2 regions of the Amycolatopsis sp. NPDC005961 genome follow, and region 1 is predicted to be linked to the other one. Evidence: riboswitches for the same ligand, from Rfam matches in the RefSeq annotation. Region 1 holds a riboswitch; the other holds the start of a gene.

Region 1 (7,172 bases):
TCGTGCACTGGGCGCCGTCGCTGCTGCACCCGAAGCTGGAGGCGGGGCAGCGGCTGGTGGTCAGCACGGCGGTGCAGGACACGACGGCGGTGGCCGACCGCGACGGCAAGCCGCTGCTCGTCAGCGGGGCCCAGGGCCTGCGGACGGTGCCGGGCAACCCCGCTCCGCTGCTGCACTCGGCGCTGGGCGGGCAGGTCACGGCGGCGGCCGGGGGCGGTTTCGCCGTCGAGCGCGTCGACACCGCAGGCAAGAACGTGGAGACGCTGTTCGGCAAGGCCGACGGCGACGCGAAGCCGCTGACCTCGAGCCTGAGCCTGGCCGCGCAGAACTCCGCGCAGGCCGCGGTCGACGGCTACACCGCGGGCTCGGCGATGATGGTCGCGCTCGACACGGCGTCGGGCGACATCCTGGCCGTCGCGCAGAACTCCGCCGCCGGGCAGTCGCCCAAGGCCCTCAGCGGCCTGTACGAGCCGGGATCGTCGTTCAAGATCGCGACGTCGGTCGCCGCGATCCAGCAGAGCGGGCTCAAAGCGGCCTCACCCGTCGACTGCCCCGGTGTCGCGACGGTCGGCACGCGCACGGTCAAGAACGAGGGCTTCGAGCTGGGCGCGACGAACCTGCAGACGGCGTTCGCGCGGTCGTGCAACACGACGTTCGGGCAGCTCGCGCTGGACCTGCCGGCCGACGGGCTGGTGAAAGCCGCGAACGAGCTGGGCCTCAACGCCGACTACGAGATCCCGGGGATCGACACCGAGCTGGGCAAGGTCGAGCCGGCGGCGAGCAAGGACGAGCAGGTCGAGGACGGGTTCGGCCAGGGCCGGATCCAGGCGAGCTGCCTCGGCGGCGCGCTGATGGCGGCCACGGTGGCGTCCGGCAAGGCGATCACGCCGCGGCTGTGGCACGACCTGAAGACGACGGTCGTCAAGGGCTACTCGCCGCCGCCCGCGGCGGTGCTCGGCCAGGTCCGGACGATGATGCGCGCGGTGGTGACGAGCGGAACGGCCCGCGGTGCCGCGGGCGCGGGCGAGGTGTTCGGCAAGACGGGCACGGCCCAGTTCGGCGACGGCTCTCAAGCCACCGGCTGGTTCGTCGGGTACCGCGGGACCGTGGCGTTCGCGGTGCTCCTGGAGGACTCGAACGACTCGGGCCCGGCCGTCACCCTGGCCGCCAAGTTCCTGAAAGCCCTCTGACCCGCCCCCGCCCGGCCGACACGCGCACCCGCCCGGCCGACACCCGCCCCCGCCCGGCCGACGCGCGTACCCCGATGGACGACACGCGTACCTGCCCGGACGACACGCGTACCCCGATGGACGACACGCCGGGCCTCGGTCGTGTCGTCCGGCTAGGTACGTGTGTCGTCCGGCTGGGTACGCGTGTCGGCTGGCTGGGTGCGGGTGTTGTCCGGGCGAAGGTTCGGCCGCGGGCGAAGTCCCGCCGCCGTACCGTGGGCGGATGGAGACGATCGCTCTCGCCGAGGTCGCCGCGGTGCTCGCCGACCCGAGCCGCGCCACCATGTGCCTCTCCCTGCTCGACGGGCGGGCGTGGACCGTCGGCGAGCTGGCCAAGGCGGCCGGGATCGCGCTCTCCACGGCCAGTGAGCACGTCACCCGCCTGGTCGACGCCGGGTTCGTCGCCCGGGTCAAGCAGGGCCGGGCCAGCTACGTCCGGATCGTCGACCCGCGCGTCGCCGAGCTGATCGAGCACCTGGCCCAGCACGCTGTGACATCCGGGGCGCTGCCCCGGGCCGGGGGCTCCGCCACCCGGAGCCCCCGACGAACTGGCGGGCACCAGCCGGTGACCGGGCTGAAGTCCTCATTGCGGGTGAAGCGGCTCGGGTTCGCGCGGACCTGCTACGACCACCTCGCCGGCGTGCTCGGCGTCGCCGTCCGCGACGGCATGCTGGCCACCGGCCTGGTCGACGCCGACGGCGGGCTGGCGCTGACCGGCCGCGGCCGCGAGGTGCTGGCCGAGCTCGGCGTCCCGGTCGAGGCCGGACGGCGGTCGCCGCTGCGCGACTGTCTGGATTGGACGGAGCGGCGCGACCACCTCGCCGGGGCCGTGCCCGCGGCGTTGCTCGAGCGCGCGGTCGCCGCCGGCTGGGTCGGCCGCGACGGGCATCGCGCGGTGAAGGTGTTTCCGGCGGCGGAGAAGCCGTTCGCGGCGCTCGGTGTCGACCTCGCCGCGCTCGGTGGGCCTTAACACACCACGCCCTCGGCGCGCCCCAGCGGTACACGAAGGAGTTAACTCGACCGCTTCACTATTCTGAGGGCCCACGGCACTCGGAGGGAGGCGGCATGGACCAGCTCCCCCTGCTGCTCGGCGTCGGAGGTGTCGTGCTGCTCGCCTCCGTGCTCGCCGTGCGCGTGTCGATCCGGCTGGGCCTGCCTTCGCTGCTGCTCTACCTCGCGATCGGTGTGCTGCTGGGCGAAGCCGGCTTCGGCATCCGGTTCGACAACCCCGAGCTGACCCAGTCGCTCGGCCTCGCCGCGCTCGTCATGATCCTCGCCGAAGGCGGCCTGACGACGCGCTGGTCGGCGGTGAAACCCGCGCTGGGCATCGGTATCGCACTGTCCACTGTGGCCGTTGTGGTGAGCGTCGCGGTGACCGGCGCCGCCCTGCACTGGCTGCTGGGCCTCGACTGGCGGTTCGCGCTGCTGTGGGGCGCGGTGCTCGCCTCGACCGACGCGGCCGCGGTGTTCTCGGTGCTGCGCTCGGCCGGGATCGGCAAACGGCTCACCGGGGCGCTGGAGCTCGAGTCGGGCATCAACGACGCGCCGGCGTACATCGCCGTCGTGGTGCTGGCCGAAGGCGCCACTGTGGACTGGACGCTGCCGCTGCTGGTCGTCTACGAGCTCGGGGCGGGCCTGGCGATCGGGCTCGCCTTCGGCTGGCTCGGCGGGATCGCGCTGCGCCGCGCCGCGCTGCCGGCGACCGGGCTCTACCCGCTCGCCACGGTCGCGGTGTGCGTCGTCGCCTACTCGTCCGGGCAGCTGCTGCACGCGTCCGGGCTGCTCGCCACCTACGTCGCCGCGCTGGTGCTCGGCAACTCGCGGCTGCCGCACCGCTCGGACACGCTGTCGTTCGCCGAGGGCCTCGGCTGGCTGGCGCAGATCGGGCTGTTCGTGCTGCTCGGCCTGTTCGCCTCGCCGGGCCGGGTGCTCGAGGCGGTGGTACCGGGCCTGGTCGCCGGGGCCGTCGTGCTGCTGCTGGCCCGGCCGATCTCGGTCGTGCTGGCGATGCTGCCGTTCCGCCTGCCGTGGCGGGAGCAGGCGTTCCTGTCGTGGGCCGGGCTGCGCGGCGCGGTGCCGATCGTGCTCGCCATGATCCCGCTGTCGCAGGGGGTGCCCGGCGCGCAACGGCTGGTCAACGCGGTGTTCGTGCTGGTCATCGTGCTGACGCTGGTCCAGGGGGCGACGCTCGGGCCGCTCGGGCGCTGGCTCGGGCTGGCGAAGAAGTCCGAGCCGCACGAGATCGAAGTCGACTCCGCGCCGCTGGACGAGCTGGGTGCCGAGCTGTTGCAGGTCCGCATCCAGCCCGGGTCGAAGCTGCACGGCGTGTACCTGTCGGAGCTGCGGCTGCCGGTCGGCGCGACGGTCAGCCTGCTCGTGCGCGAAGGCGCCGGTTTCACCCCGCAGAAGACCAGCCGGCTGCAGGAGCTGGACCAGCTGCTGGTGGTCACGACCAGCGAGGTCCGCGACTCCGTCGAGCGCCGGCTCCGCGCGGTGGACCGGGCCGGCCGCCTGGCCCGCTGGAAGGGCGAGTCCGGCCGCTGAGCCGGCCGGGGTGGTACTCGCCCCGGTTCACGAAAATCTCACTCGATCTTCCCAACGTTCCCTCTTTTGGATTACAGTGCGCCCGAATCGGCTAGTTCGAATGGGTGAACATCAAGTCAAAGGAGTACGCACGGTGACAAAGCTTCGTCTCGCGGTTCTGCTCGTCGCTGCCACGGCCGGACTCGGGCTGGCCGTCCCCGCCACCGCGACCGCCGAAGTGGCACCGTTCCCGGCGCTCGCCCTGCCGTTCAAAGCCGGTCAGCAGGTCTACTCGGCCGGCATCCACTCCGACGACGGCAGCACCGGCGTCAAGAACGCCATCGACTTCAGCCCGGCCGACCGCACCGTGCGCGCGCCGCTGGCCGGCACCGTCCACCTGCAGCACTGCGCGGGCGGCGACTGGGTGACCATCGACCACGACGGCGGCTGGCGAACCGGGTACTACCACATGGAGGGCATCGAGGTCACCGACGGTGAGCACGTCGAGGCCGGAGCCGAGCTCGGCTCGACCGGCAACGCGCTCCCGTGCGGCGGCAGCAGCACCGGCGCCCACGTGCACTTCACGCTCTGGACCCTCCCCGATGCCCCGGCGGCGGCGAACTGGGACGGCAAGTCGTTCGCCGAGGTCTCGACGGTCGTCGCGGCGGCCAGCGGCGAACCGGTCGACGGGAAGTCGATCGGCGGCTGGCGCTTCACCGCGGGCGCCGAGCAGTACACCGGCACGGCGACCCACCTCGCCGACAACGCCGTGACGCAGCTCCCGGGACGTTTCCGCGCGAAGCTCTGAGGTCCTCACGGTGTGTGAGCGGCGTCTCAGAATGTGAGGCGGGGGTTGGCCGGCGGCGGCGTTCTCGGTTACCTTCTGGCTCAGGTCATGAGTGCCAGCGTTCAGCCCCGGCTTGCTGGCCGGCAACCCTCCTACCGCGGTGGGGTGCCCCGGGTGAAGACCGGGCCGGTCGCGCCGTGCGACGGGCAAGCGCGGGCCCCTCGCCGGGGTCCCCCGGACCGCCGAGGAGGCACCGATGACTCTCGCCATCGATCGCACCAGCACCACCAGCACCGCCACTGCCCGGGTCGTCTTCGCCGAAAGCCTTGCCACGCACGACATCCCGGCCGTCGCCGGGGCCGCGCTGCGGGTCCCGCTGGTCACCGGCGAAACCATCGGCTACGCCAACCTCGACCACGCCGCGAGCGCCCCCTGCCTCGACGCCGTCCGCACGAAGGTCGACGAGTTCCTGCCCTGGTACGCCAGCGTCCACCGCGGTGCCGGCTTCGCGTCGCAGGTCTCGACGCGCCTCTACGAGCGCACCCGCGACGTCCTGCGCCGCTTCGTCGACGCCCGTCGCACCGACACCGTCGTCTTCACCCGCAACACCACCGACTCCTTCAACCTGCTCGCCCGCAGCCTGCCGCGGCACACCACGGTCGTCGTCTTCGACACCGAGCACCACGCCGCGCTGCTGCCGTGGCAGGGCCCGAACGTCCGGCGGATCCCGACCCCGCGCACGCGCCTCGCCGCGGTGTCCGCTGTGGACGAAGCCCTCGCGGATTCCCCACAGGGGCCCCGGTTGGTCGTCGTCACCGGAGCGTCCAATGTGACCGGTGAGCTCCTGCCGGTGGCGGAGATCGCCGCGGTGGCCCGGAAGCACGGCGCCCGCATCGCGCTCGACGCCGCGCAACTGGTCCCGCACCGCCGGATCTCGATCAAGGAGCTGGACGTCGACTACGTCGCCCTGTCCGGCCACAAGCTGTACGCGCCCTTCGGCGCGGGTGCGCTGATCGGCCGCGCCGACTGGCTGCGCGCCGCCCGGCCGTACCTCGCCGGCGGCGGCGCGACCAAGCTCGTCACCGAGGACGCGGTGGTCTGGAACACCGGCCCCGAGCGGCACGAAGCCGGCTCGCCCAACACCGTCGGCGTGTACGCGCTCGGCGTCGCGTGCGAGACGCTGAGCGAGAACTGGGACGCCGTCGTGGCGCACGAGCAGGCCCTGCTCACCCGGCTGCGCAAGGGACTCGAGGGCATCCCGGGCTGCGCCGAGCTGCGGCTGTTCGACGCGCCGGTCGACCGCGTCGGCACGCTCAGCTTCGTCGTCGACGGCTTCGACCCGGGCTGGGTGGCGGCGGTGCTGTCCGCCGAATACGGCATCGGCGTGCGCGACGGCGCGTTCTGCGCCCACATCGCGGCCAAGCGCCTCATCGGCGTCGCCGGCGGCAGCGGGCAGCAGGCGATCCGCGTCAGCCTCGGCCTGGGCAGCACCGAAGAGCACGTCGACCGGGTGGTGCTGGCGCTGCGCCAGATCGTGGCGCGCGGGGCTCGCTGGGAGTACGCGAAGGTCGACGGCCGCTGGGCCCCGGTCGGCGACCCGCGCGAGCTGCCGCCGTTCTGCTGAGCGCTAACCTGCCCCGATGGGGGATGGACGACGACTCTGGTTCCCATTGGCCGCGCTGGGGTTCGCCCTGCTCGTGATGGCGGTGGTGGCGCTGGTCCCGGCCACCCCGGTGGCCGGCGAGTTCGCCACTATGCGCGGCTACGAGCTGAGCCGGGGGGTGTCCCTCGGCACCGGCGGGCTCGGCGGCGCGGGCCTGCCCGAGAACCGGCTCTCGGCCGTCGCCATCGCCACTTCCACCGACGTCGTGCCGTCGGCGACGCTCGGCTGGCTCGCCGGTCTCGCCGCCGTCGTGCTCGCCGTGGCCGGGTGGTACTGGCTGGGCTTGCGCCGCGCCGGCACACCGCCGCGGCCGGTCCGCTTCGTGCTCGGGACGCTGGGCGCACTGGTCGCCCTCCCGCTGCTCGACCTGGTCGGCGCGCTGGAGCTGCGGCTGTCCGGCGACGTCCGGGGCCCGCTCGTGGCGGCGCTGGGGCTGCTGGTGCTGGCGGCGTACGAGCGCAGCCGGTTCGTGCTGGCCGTGGCCGTGGTGTTCGCACTGGTCACCGTGCTCTTCCAGCCGCCGGTCAGCGGTGCGCTGGGCGCGGCGGGCGTGCTGTTCGCCGCCGCGTTCGCGGTGCTCCTGCGGCGGCCCCGTGACACTGCCGCCGACGCGCCCTGACCAGCCGTGGACAATGGAGCGGTGAGCACCGACCCCAGCCACTCCGAACCCGACACCGCCGCGCCCGAAGAGGCGGTGCCCGAGACCGTGCGGGAGACACCGGAAGCGCCGGCGAAGCCGCTGCCGAAGCGCCGCGTGGGCTGGGTGTTCGCCGTCGCGGTCGTGTTCTGGGCGATCGACCTGGTGACGAAGAACCTGGTCGCCGCCAACCTCGAGGGCAAGGAGCCGGTCCGGATCCTCGGCGGTCTCGTCTACCTGCAGGTGATCCGCAACCCGGGTGCCGCGTTCTCGATGGCCACCGGCATGACGTGGGTGCTCGCGCTCGTCGCGCTGGCCGTCGTCGTCGCGATC
Region 2 (7,172 bases), on a different contig from region 1:
CCCGGCGCCGCTCGCCGCCGGAGAGGTTCGCGGTCGGCGTGTCCAGCCCGATCGCGGTGATGCCCAGGCCGTCCACAATGGACCGGACGCGCGCGTCGGCCGCCCATTCGTGCTCGGCGCCGTAGCGTTCGAGCACGACCTCGCCGACGCTGCTGCCGTCCGGCAGCTCGGTCCGCTGGGTGACCACGGCCATCCGCAGGCCGCCGACGTGGCTCACCCGCCCGGAATCCGGCGCGGCGAGTCCGGAAAGGACTTCCAGGAGGGTGGTCTTGCCGCCGCCGTTGAGACCGACGACACCGATGCGCTGCCCGGCCGCGACGCCCAGTGAGACGCCGTCCAGCAGTGGCTTCACCCCGTAGGACTTGCTCACCGCTTCCAGGTTGACCAGGTTGGCCATCCGCTCAGCCGTTCCTTTCCGAGAAGTATGAATCCACAGTGGACGATCAGGCGTGCACGCGCGGCGGCGCCGGGCGTGGGGCGTCGTCCCCGCCGACCACGCGGGCGCCGGGCACCGGGCCGTGCGCCACCCGGACCGTGCGGCACACCCCCGCGCCCGACAGCTCCGCGGCGACCTCCACCGCCGACCGCGCGTCCTCGCAGAGGAACGCGCACGTCGGGCCGGATCCGGAGACCGTGCCGGCGAGCGCGCCCGCGTTGACGCCCGCCCGCAGCGTCCGGCGCAGTTCGGGCCGCAGCGAAACCGCTGCCGCCTGGAGGTCGTTGCCCAGCAGCAGCGCCAGCTGCCGCGGGTCGCCCGAGGCCAGTGCTTCGACGACCGGGGTGTGCGAGCCGATCCGCGGCGGGTTGCCCGCCGCGCGCAGGCGGTCCAGCTCCTTGAACACCTTCGGCGTCGACAGGCCTTCGGAGTCGAAGGCCAGCACCCAGTGGAACGTGTGCCGCGACAGCACCGGGACGAGCTGCTCGCCCCGGCCGGTGCCCAGCGCCGTGCCGCCGTAGAGGGCGAACGGGACGTCGCTGCCCAGGCCGGCGGCGATCTCGGCCAGCTCGTCGCGCGTGACGTCGAGGTTCCAGAGGCTCGACAGCCCGACCAGGGTCGCCGCGGCGTCGGCGCTGCCGCCCGCCATGCCGCCCGCGACCGGGATGCCCTTGCGCAGCACCACCCGGACGTTCGGCTCTTCGGTGCGGCCGACGTGCGCGGAAAGCGCTTCGACCGCGCGCCAGGCCAGGTTGGTGCCGTCGGTGGGCACCGAGCCTTCGCCCTCGCCGTAGATCTCCAGCCCCGGCTCGTCGGTGACCGCGACGGTCACTTCGTCGGTCAACGACAGAGCCTGGAACACGGTCACCAGCTCGTGGTAACCGTCTTCGCGCAGGTCGTCGACCGCCAGGTGCAGGTTGACCTTGGCCGGGACCCGGACGGTGACTGGGGGCGGAACTACAGCGAGCACCCGACCAGCCTACGTGGCCACGGAAACGCCCCGATGCGACGTGCGCATCGGGGCGTCTTCGGCGTCCAAGGTCAGGCTGCAGCAACACCCTGGGGGCCACGCGCCGTGTGCGTCACGTGGCCGCCGCGCTCGGCGACCCACGCCAGCGCCGCGTCGGCCCGCTCGCCGCGGACGCCGAGGCGGAACCGGCCGACCGGCGTGTCGCCGATCCGGGTCAGGCCGCCGCCGATCGTGGCGAACTCGACGTCGAAGCGGCCCGCGGCCTCGGGCAGCAGCGCGCCGACCGACGCGAAGCCGACCAGCACGACGTCGGCCGAGCGGTCGTAGCGCGCGATCTGGGCGCGGGTGGTCTCGATGGCGGGCAGCAGCGCCTGCGCGGTGCGGCTGGCCGGGTTCGAGACCAGGTCGAGGACGGTGCCGCGCTCGACGACCGTGCCGTCTTCGAGCACCGCGACGTCGTCGCAGACCCGGCGGACCACGCCGGCGTCCGGGGTCGTGACCACGATGGTGGTGCCCAGCTCGGCGCGGGCGCGGTCGAGCACGGTGAGCACCGCGCCGGCCTCCTCCGGGTCGATGCCGGCGGTCGGGTCGTCGGCGAGCAGCACGGCCGGCGCCGCGGCCAGCGCCTTCGCGACCGCGACGCGGCGGAGCTGGCCCTCGGTCAGCTCGCCGGGCCGCTGCGTCGCGCGCTGCGTCAGGCCGACGAGGTCGAGGAGCGAGCCGACCCGGCTGCGGCGCTGCGGGCCGTCGACGCCGAGCTGCTCGAGCGGGGAGGCGATGTTGCCGGCGATCGTGCGCTCGGCGATCAGCTCCGGTTTCGTCGAAACGACGCCGAGCTGACGGCGGATTTCGCGCAGCCGGCGGCCGTCGAGGGTGCCGGTGTTGAGGCCGTCGAGGCGGACGACGCCGCGGTCGGGCCGCTCCTGCAGCGCGATGCAGCGGGCGAGGACGGACTTGCCGGACCCGGCCGGGCCGACCACGCCGAACAGCGAGCCGGCCTGGACCTCGACGCTCACGTCGCGCAGGGCGACGACCGAGTTTCCGTTGGTGGCAAAGGTTTTGGACAGGTTTTCGACGGTGATCACGAAGGCTCCAGAAAACGGGGTGCGCGCACGAAACGGCACCCGGCCGCAGGCGAAGTCCGTCCTATGTGGACGGTGCGTGAAGAAGGGGTGGACCGGCTACGACAAGCTCAGTGGGAGCGTCGACATGCGGTCACGGAGCGGCGGCCTTCGTCGACTACGCGACGCCTGGTCAGGAGCAGGGGGCGAGCTACCCTCTTCATCGGAAACGGCCTCCATCGGTCCTGGCGGTAGCACCTGCCCTGCGGAGGGTGGTTGCTGCGACTTCGGCGAGCCAGGTCTCTCAGTCGCTCGGGATGGACGCTTCCGAGTAAAGCCGATCCCGAGGAGCGAAAGCAAGCCTGTTGGCCCAGATCACACGAGTGGAGGTGTCCGAATCGCGAGATCGCACGTCAAGAGGCGTATTTTCACCGACCGGCGTTGACTTCCACTGTGGACGTGCTAACGCGCGGCGGCGAGCCTCGCGAAGTCGTGCACGTTCAGCTGTTCACCGCGGGTCTTCGGGTCGATCCCGGCGGCCGTGAGCAGCTCCCCGGCCCGCTCGGCCGAGCCCGCCCAGCCGGCGAGCGCGGCGCGGAGCGTCTTCCTGCGCTGTGAGAAAGCGGCGTCCACGAGGCCGAAGAGCCGATCGCGGTCGTCCGACGCCGGAGCGTCACCGCGCTCGAAGGCGACGAGCGCGGAGTCGACGTTCGGCACCGGCCAGAACACCGAACGCGGCACGGCGGCGACCTTGCGCGCCGGGCCGTACCAGGCGAGCTTGACGCTCGGCACGCCGTAGATCCGGCTGCCGGGGCCGGCCGCCATCCGGTCGGCGACCTCGGTCTGGACCATGACGAGGCCGGACGTCAGGGAGGGCACCTCGGCGAGCAGGTGCAGCACGACCGGGACGGCGACGTTGTAGGGCAGGTTGGCGACGAGCGCGGTCGGCTCGCCCAGGTCGTCCTTGCTGACGCGCATCGCGTCGGCTTCGACGACGGTCAGCCGCTCCGCGGCCTCGGGACCCCGCTCGGCGACGGTCTTGGGCAGCCGGTCGGCGAGCTTGGGATCGATCTCGACGGCGACGACGCGCGCGCCGGTGGCGAGCAGCCCGAGGGTGAGCGACCCGAGCCCGGGCCCGACCTCGAGGACGACGTCGTCCGGGCCGACGTTCGCCAGCTCGACGATCCGCCGGACGGTGTTGGGATCGTGCACGAAGTTCTGCCCGAGCTTCTTGGTCGGCCGCACGTCCAGCTCGGCCGCCAGCCCGCGGATCTCGGCAGGTCCCAACAGTTCAACCACCGCACGAGCCTACCCAGGGGGCATCGCACGTGATCGAGCGGTCGACACGCGTGACCAGAAGGTCGACACGCGTGATTGAGCAGTCGACACGGCTAGGCCGGCCGCCCGGGCCGTGTCGACCCTTGAATCACGCGTGTCGACCCTCGAATCACGGGTGTCGACTCTTCGCGCACGCGAAACGGCCCCCACCTCGGCGAGGTGGGGGCCGTTCGAAAAGCGTGTCAGGCCTTCTTGCCGCAGACCGGCCAGGCGCTGTAGCCGCCGCGCGCGTCGCGGACCTTCTCCGCGATCGCGATCTGCTGCTCACGCGAAGCCTGGCTCGGCAGGTTCGCGTACGCGTCGCCGCCGTAGGCGTCCCACGTGCGCTTGTCGAACTGGAGGCCGCCGTAGTAGCCGTTGCCGGTGTTGATGGCCCAGTTGCCGCCCGACTCGCACTGCGCGATGCGGTCCCACGAGGAACCGTCGCCGATCGCCGGCGTCGGGGCCTGCTTGGTGCCGACGTGGATGATCTTCGGCTTCGGCTGGGTGATGACCTGCTCGGAGATGCTCTCGCGGGAGACCTCTTTGCCGTTCTTCTGCGTGACCTTGTAGGTCACCATCTTCTCGCCCGGGGTGCCCGGGTCCTCGACCGAGGTCTTGCCCTTGGCCAGGTCCGGGTCGTCGACCTTCTGCTCGGGCGGGGCGATGTCTTCCTTCTGGACGACCGTCGAGACGCCGGTGCGGCTGATGTGCACCTCGGCGCCGTCGGTCAGCTTGACGTCCAGGCCACCCTCGGCCTGGTCCTCCGGGCCCAGGGTGAGCTTGTACTCGCCCAGGAACTCCTTCGTGGTGACCGCGGTCGTGGTGACCTTCTTCGGCGCGTTGGCGCCGTCGTAGAGCGTGAGGTTCTTGAGGGTCTTGATCTCGACCGTGGCGCCCTGCAGCGGCAGCTCGCCGTCCTTCGGCATCGACATCCACGTGCCGGGCTTGTCCACGCCGGCCATGCCGAGCTGGCCCAGCGCGTCGCCGAGGTGGGTCGCGCGGACCCAGGAGGTGTGCTCCGAGCCGTCGACGATCATCTTCAGCTGGCGGCCGCGCTCGAGCTTGATGACGCCGCCGTCGCCGACCTCCGCCTGGGGGGACGGGGAGAGCGAGTCGTGCGCGCCGACCGACAGGCCCGCGTCCTCCAGCACCTCGCCGACGGTGTCGCCGAACGAGTGCACGGTGGTCTGCTGGCCGTCGACGTCGACGGTGATGCTCTTGTTCATCGCCAGCGCGGCCGCGCCGCCGCCGGCGACGCTGATCATGACGCTGAGGACGGCGCCCTTGAGGAAGCGGCGCTTCCAGACCTTGGAGGTCGCCCGGATGCTCTCGTCCATCGCGGCCTTCTTGGCCTGCGGGGACGCGGTCCGGTCCGCCTCGAACTCGTCCGGGAGGACGATCGGGGGAAGGAAAGTGGTTTCCGCGTTGATGAGGCGGATCAGCTCGTCGACGTCGACGTCGATCTCGGCCATCATCGCGTCGGCGTCGGGGCCGAGCGCGGCGAGGATGTCCTGCTGCGTGATGTTCGGGTCGTCGGAGAAGTCGAGCTGACCGTACGCGGTGTCCTCGAAATAACTGCGTTCGAGGACGGCGGAGCGCGCTCCAGCCTGTCTGCTACCTGTCACCGGGTCGTTCCCTTTCCCAAGACGCCGTTCGGGGCGGCGTCTTTACGTCTGGGCCCGCAGCCGGCGCCATCGTCACGGTTCCGGTCGTACCTACCCGGTTCCGCTTCCCCGACGTGCACTGACGTGACTGTGGGCGTAACAGTCGGCAACTGCATGGTGCAGTACCGACCGGCACGATCACGGGACAGTAACGGGTCCCGCCGGGTTGCGCAAACACCCCCCGGAGTGTCGTGATCCCCGTCACTCCATCAGGTGGACGATCAAGGAACCCTGATGTCGCAGTGCGTTCACCCCGTTGTGACACTGGGGAGTCGGTAGACCCGCTCGGCAGTGGTCCGGACCGATTGGGCGACTTCGTGGACAGCTTCGCCCCTGAGCGCCGCGAGGTGACGGACGGTGTAAGCCGCGCCGAACGGCTCGTTCGGCCGTCCACGGAACGGGTGGGGGGTCAGAAACGGTGCGTCGGTCTCGACGAGGTACTGGTCCGCCGGGCAGAGCCGGGCCGCCTCGTGGAGCCCCTTCGCGTTCTTGAACGTCACCGTGCCGGCGAAGGAAAGGACGTATCCCGCGTCGACGCACTTGCGCGCCATTTCGGCGTCCCCGGAAAAACAATGGAAGATTACGGCATTCGGCGCATTCTCTTCGGCCAGGATGCGCAGCACGTCGTCGTGGGCCTCGCGGTCGTGGATCATCAGCGGCTTGTCCAGCCGCTTGGCGAGGTCGATGTGCCAGCGGAAGGCTTCCTGCTGGGCGTCGTGGGGCGAGTAGTCCCAGTAGTAGTCGAGGCCGGTCTCGCCGACGGCGACCACGCGGTCCTGCGCGGCCAAGCGCTCCACTTCGGACTTCTCGGCCTCGCCGAACTCCTTGGTCCGCGTCGGGTGGATCGCGACGGCGGCCCAGACCCGGCTGTCCCAGGTCGCCGCCTCGGCCGCCCAGCGGGCCGACGCGAGGTCGTCGGCCACCGTGACGACGCGGGCGACACCCGCGCGCTCGGCGCGGTCGACCACGGCCTTCACATCGGCCGCGGTGACCGCACCGCACGCGTCGAGATGGGTGTGCGCGTCCACCACCGACACCGGGAGCCGGTCCGGGACCGGCGGCAGCTCGCGCTTCTCGTCACCCATGCACTACCTCTAGTCCTTCGTGATCGGTGCCCACTCCGGGCCGGTCTCGCCGAGCGCCGGGTCGAGCTTGGTGAACAGCGGCGACGGCTTCTGCAGGGGCTTGCCGACCTCGATCGGCTTCGACTCCCACTTCGCCTGCTCGCCCGCGTAGTCGCCGGTGAGGATCGGGTTGACCCGGCCGTCGATGTCGAGGTCGTCGACCTCCTTGAGCTCCGGCTGCGCGGCCCAGACGCCGGTGCCGCCGAGGGCCTCGTGCACCTTCTGGGCCGAGTGCGGCAGGAACGGCGTCAGCAGCGTGTTGGCGTCGGAGACGACCTGCAGCGCGGTGTGCAGCACCGTGTCGCGCCGCGCGGGGTCGTCCTTGAGCTTCCACGGCTCCTGGTCGGAGATGTACTTGTTCGCCGCGGTGACGACCTTCATCGCCTCGCTCGCCGCCAGCTTGAACCGGGATCGGGCCAGGTGCGCGCCCGCGGTGTCGAAAGCCTTGCGGGACAAGGCCTTCAGGTCCTCATCGGCCGCCGTCGGGGCCTCCGGGCGCGGGATGGCGCCGACGTTCTTGTGCGCCATCGAGATGGACCGGTTGACCAGGTTGCCCCACTCGTTGGCCAGCTCGAAGTTGGTCCGGCGGACGAACTC

What was found. Region 1 has a riboswitch for S-adenosylmethionine ahead of ABZ342_RS00815 (aminotransferase class V-fold PLP-dependent enzyme). Riboswitches for the same ligand answer to the same signal wherever they lie in the genome.
Region 2: another riboswitch for S-adenosylmethionine. It lies ahead of ABZ342_RS20120 (ATP-binding cassette domain-containing protein); the one in region 1 lies ahead of ABZ342_RS00815 (aminotransferase class V-fold PLP-dependent enzyme).

The regions. Positions count from the first base shown of each region.
Region 1 is NZ_JBEXVF010000001.1:165,989-173,160, reverse strand. Features, by position in the region: gene ABZ342_RS00835 (penicillin-binding transpeptidase domain-containing protein) at 1-1,190, shown strand, start outside; gene ABZ342_RS00830 (metalloregulator ArsR/SmtB family transcription factor) at 1,453-2,199, shown strand; gene ABZ342_RS00825 (potassium/proton antiporter) at 2,295-3,773, shown strand; gene ABZ342_RS00820 (M23 family metallopeptidase) at 3,907-4,560, shown strand; SAM riboswitch class IV at 4,644-4,758, shown strand; gene ABZ342_RS00815 (aminotransferase class V-fold PLP-dependent enzyme) at 4,796-6,163, shown strand; gene ABZ342_RS00810 (hypothetical protein) at 6,180-6,821, shown strand; gene lspA (signal peptidase II) at 6,909-7,172, shown strand, end outside.
Region 2 is NZ_JBEXVF010000020.1:51,600-58,771, forward strand. Features, by position in the region: gene ABZ342_RS20110 (ABC-F family ATP-binding cassette domain-containing protein) at 1-397, opposite strand, end outside; gene ABZ342_RS20115 (4-(cytidine 5'-diphospho)-2-C-methyl-D-erythritol kinase) at 444-1,406, opposite strand; gene ABZ342_RS20120 (ATP-binding cassette domain-containing protein) at 1,478-2,491, opposite strand; SAM riboswitch class I at 2,701-2,791, opposite strand; gene rsmA (16S rRNA (adenine(1518)-N(6)/adenine(1519)-N(6))-dimethyltransferase RsmA) at 2,930-3,766, opposite strand; gene ABZ342_RS20130 (resuscitation-promoting factor) at 3,988-5,412, opposite strand; gene ABZ342_RS20135 (TatD family hydrolase) at 5,700-6,536, opposite strand; gene metG (methionine--tRNA ligase) at 6,546-7,172, opposite strand, start outside.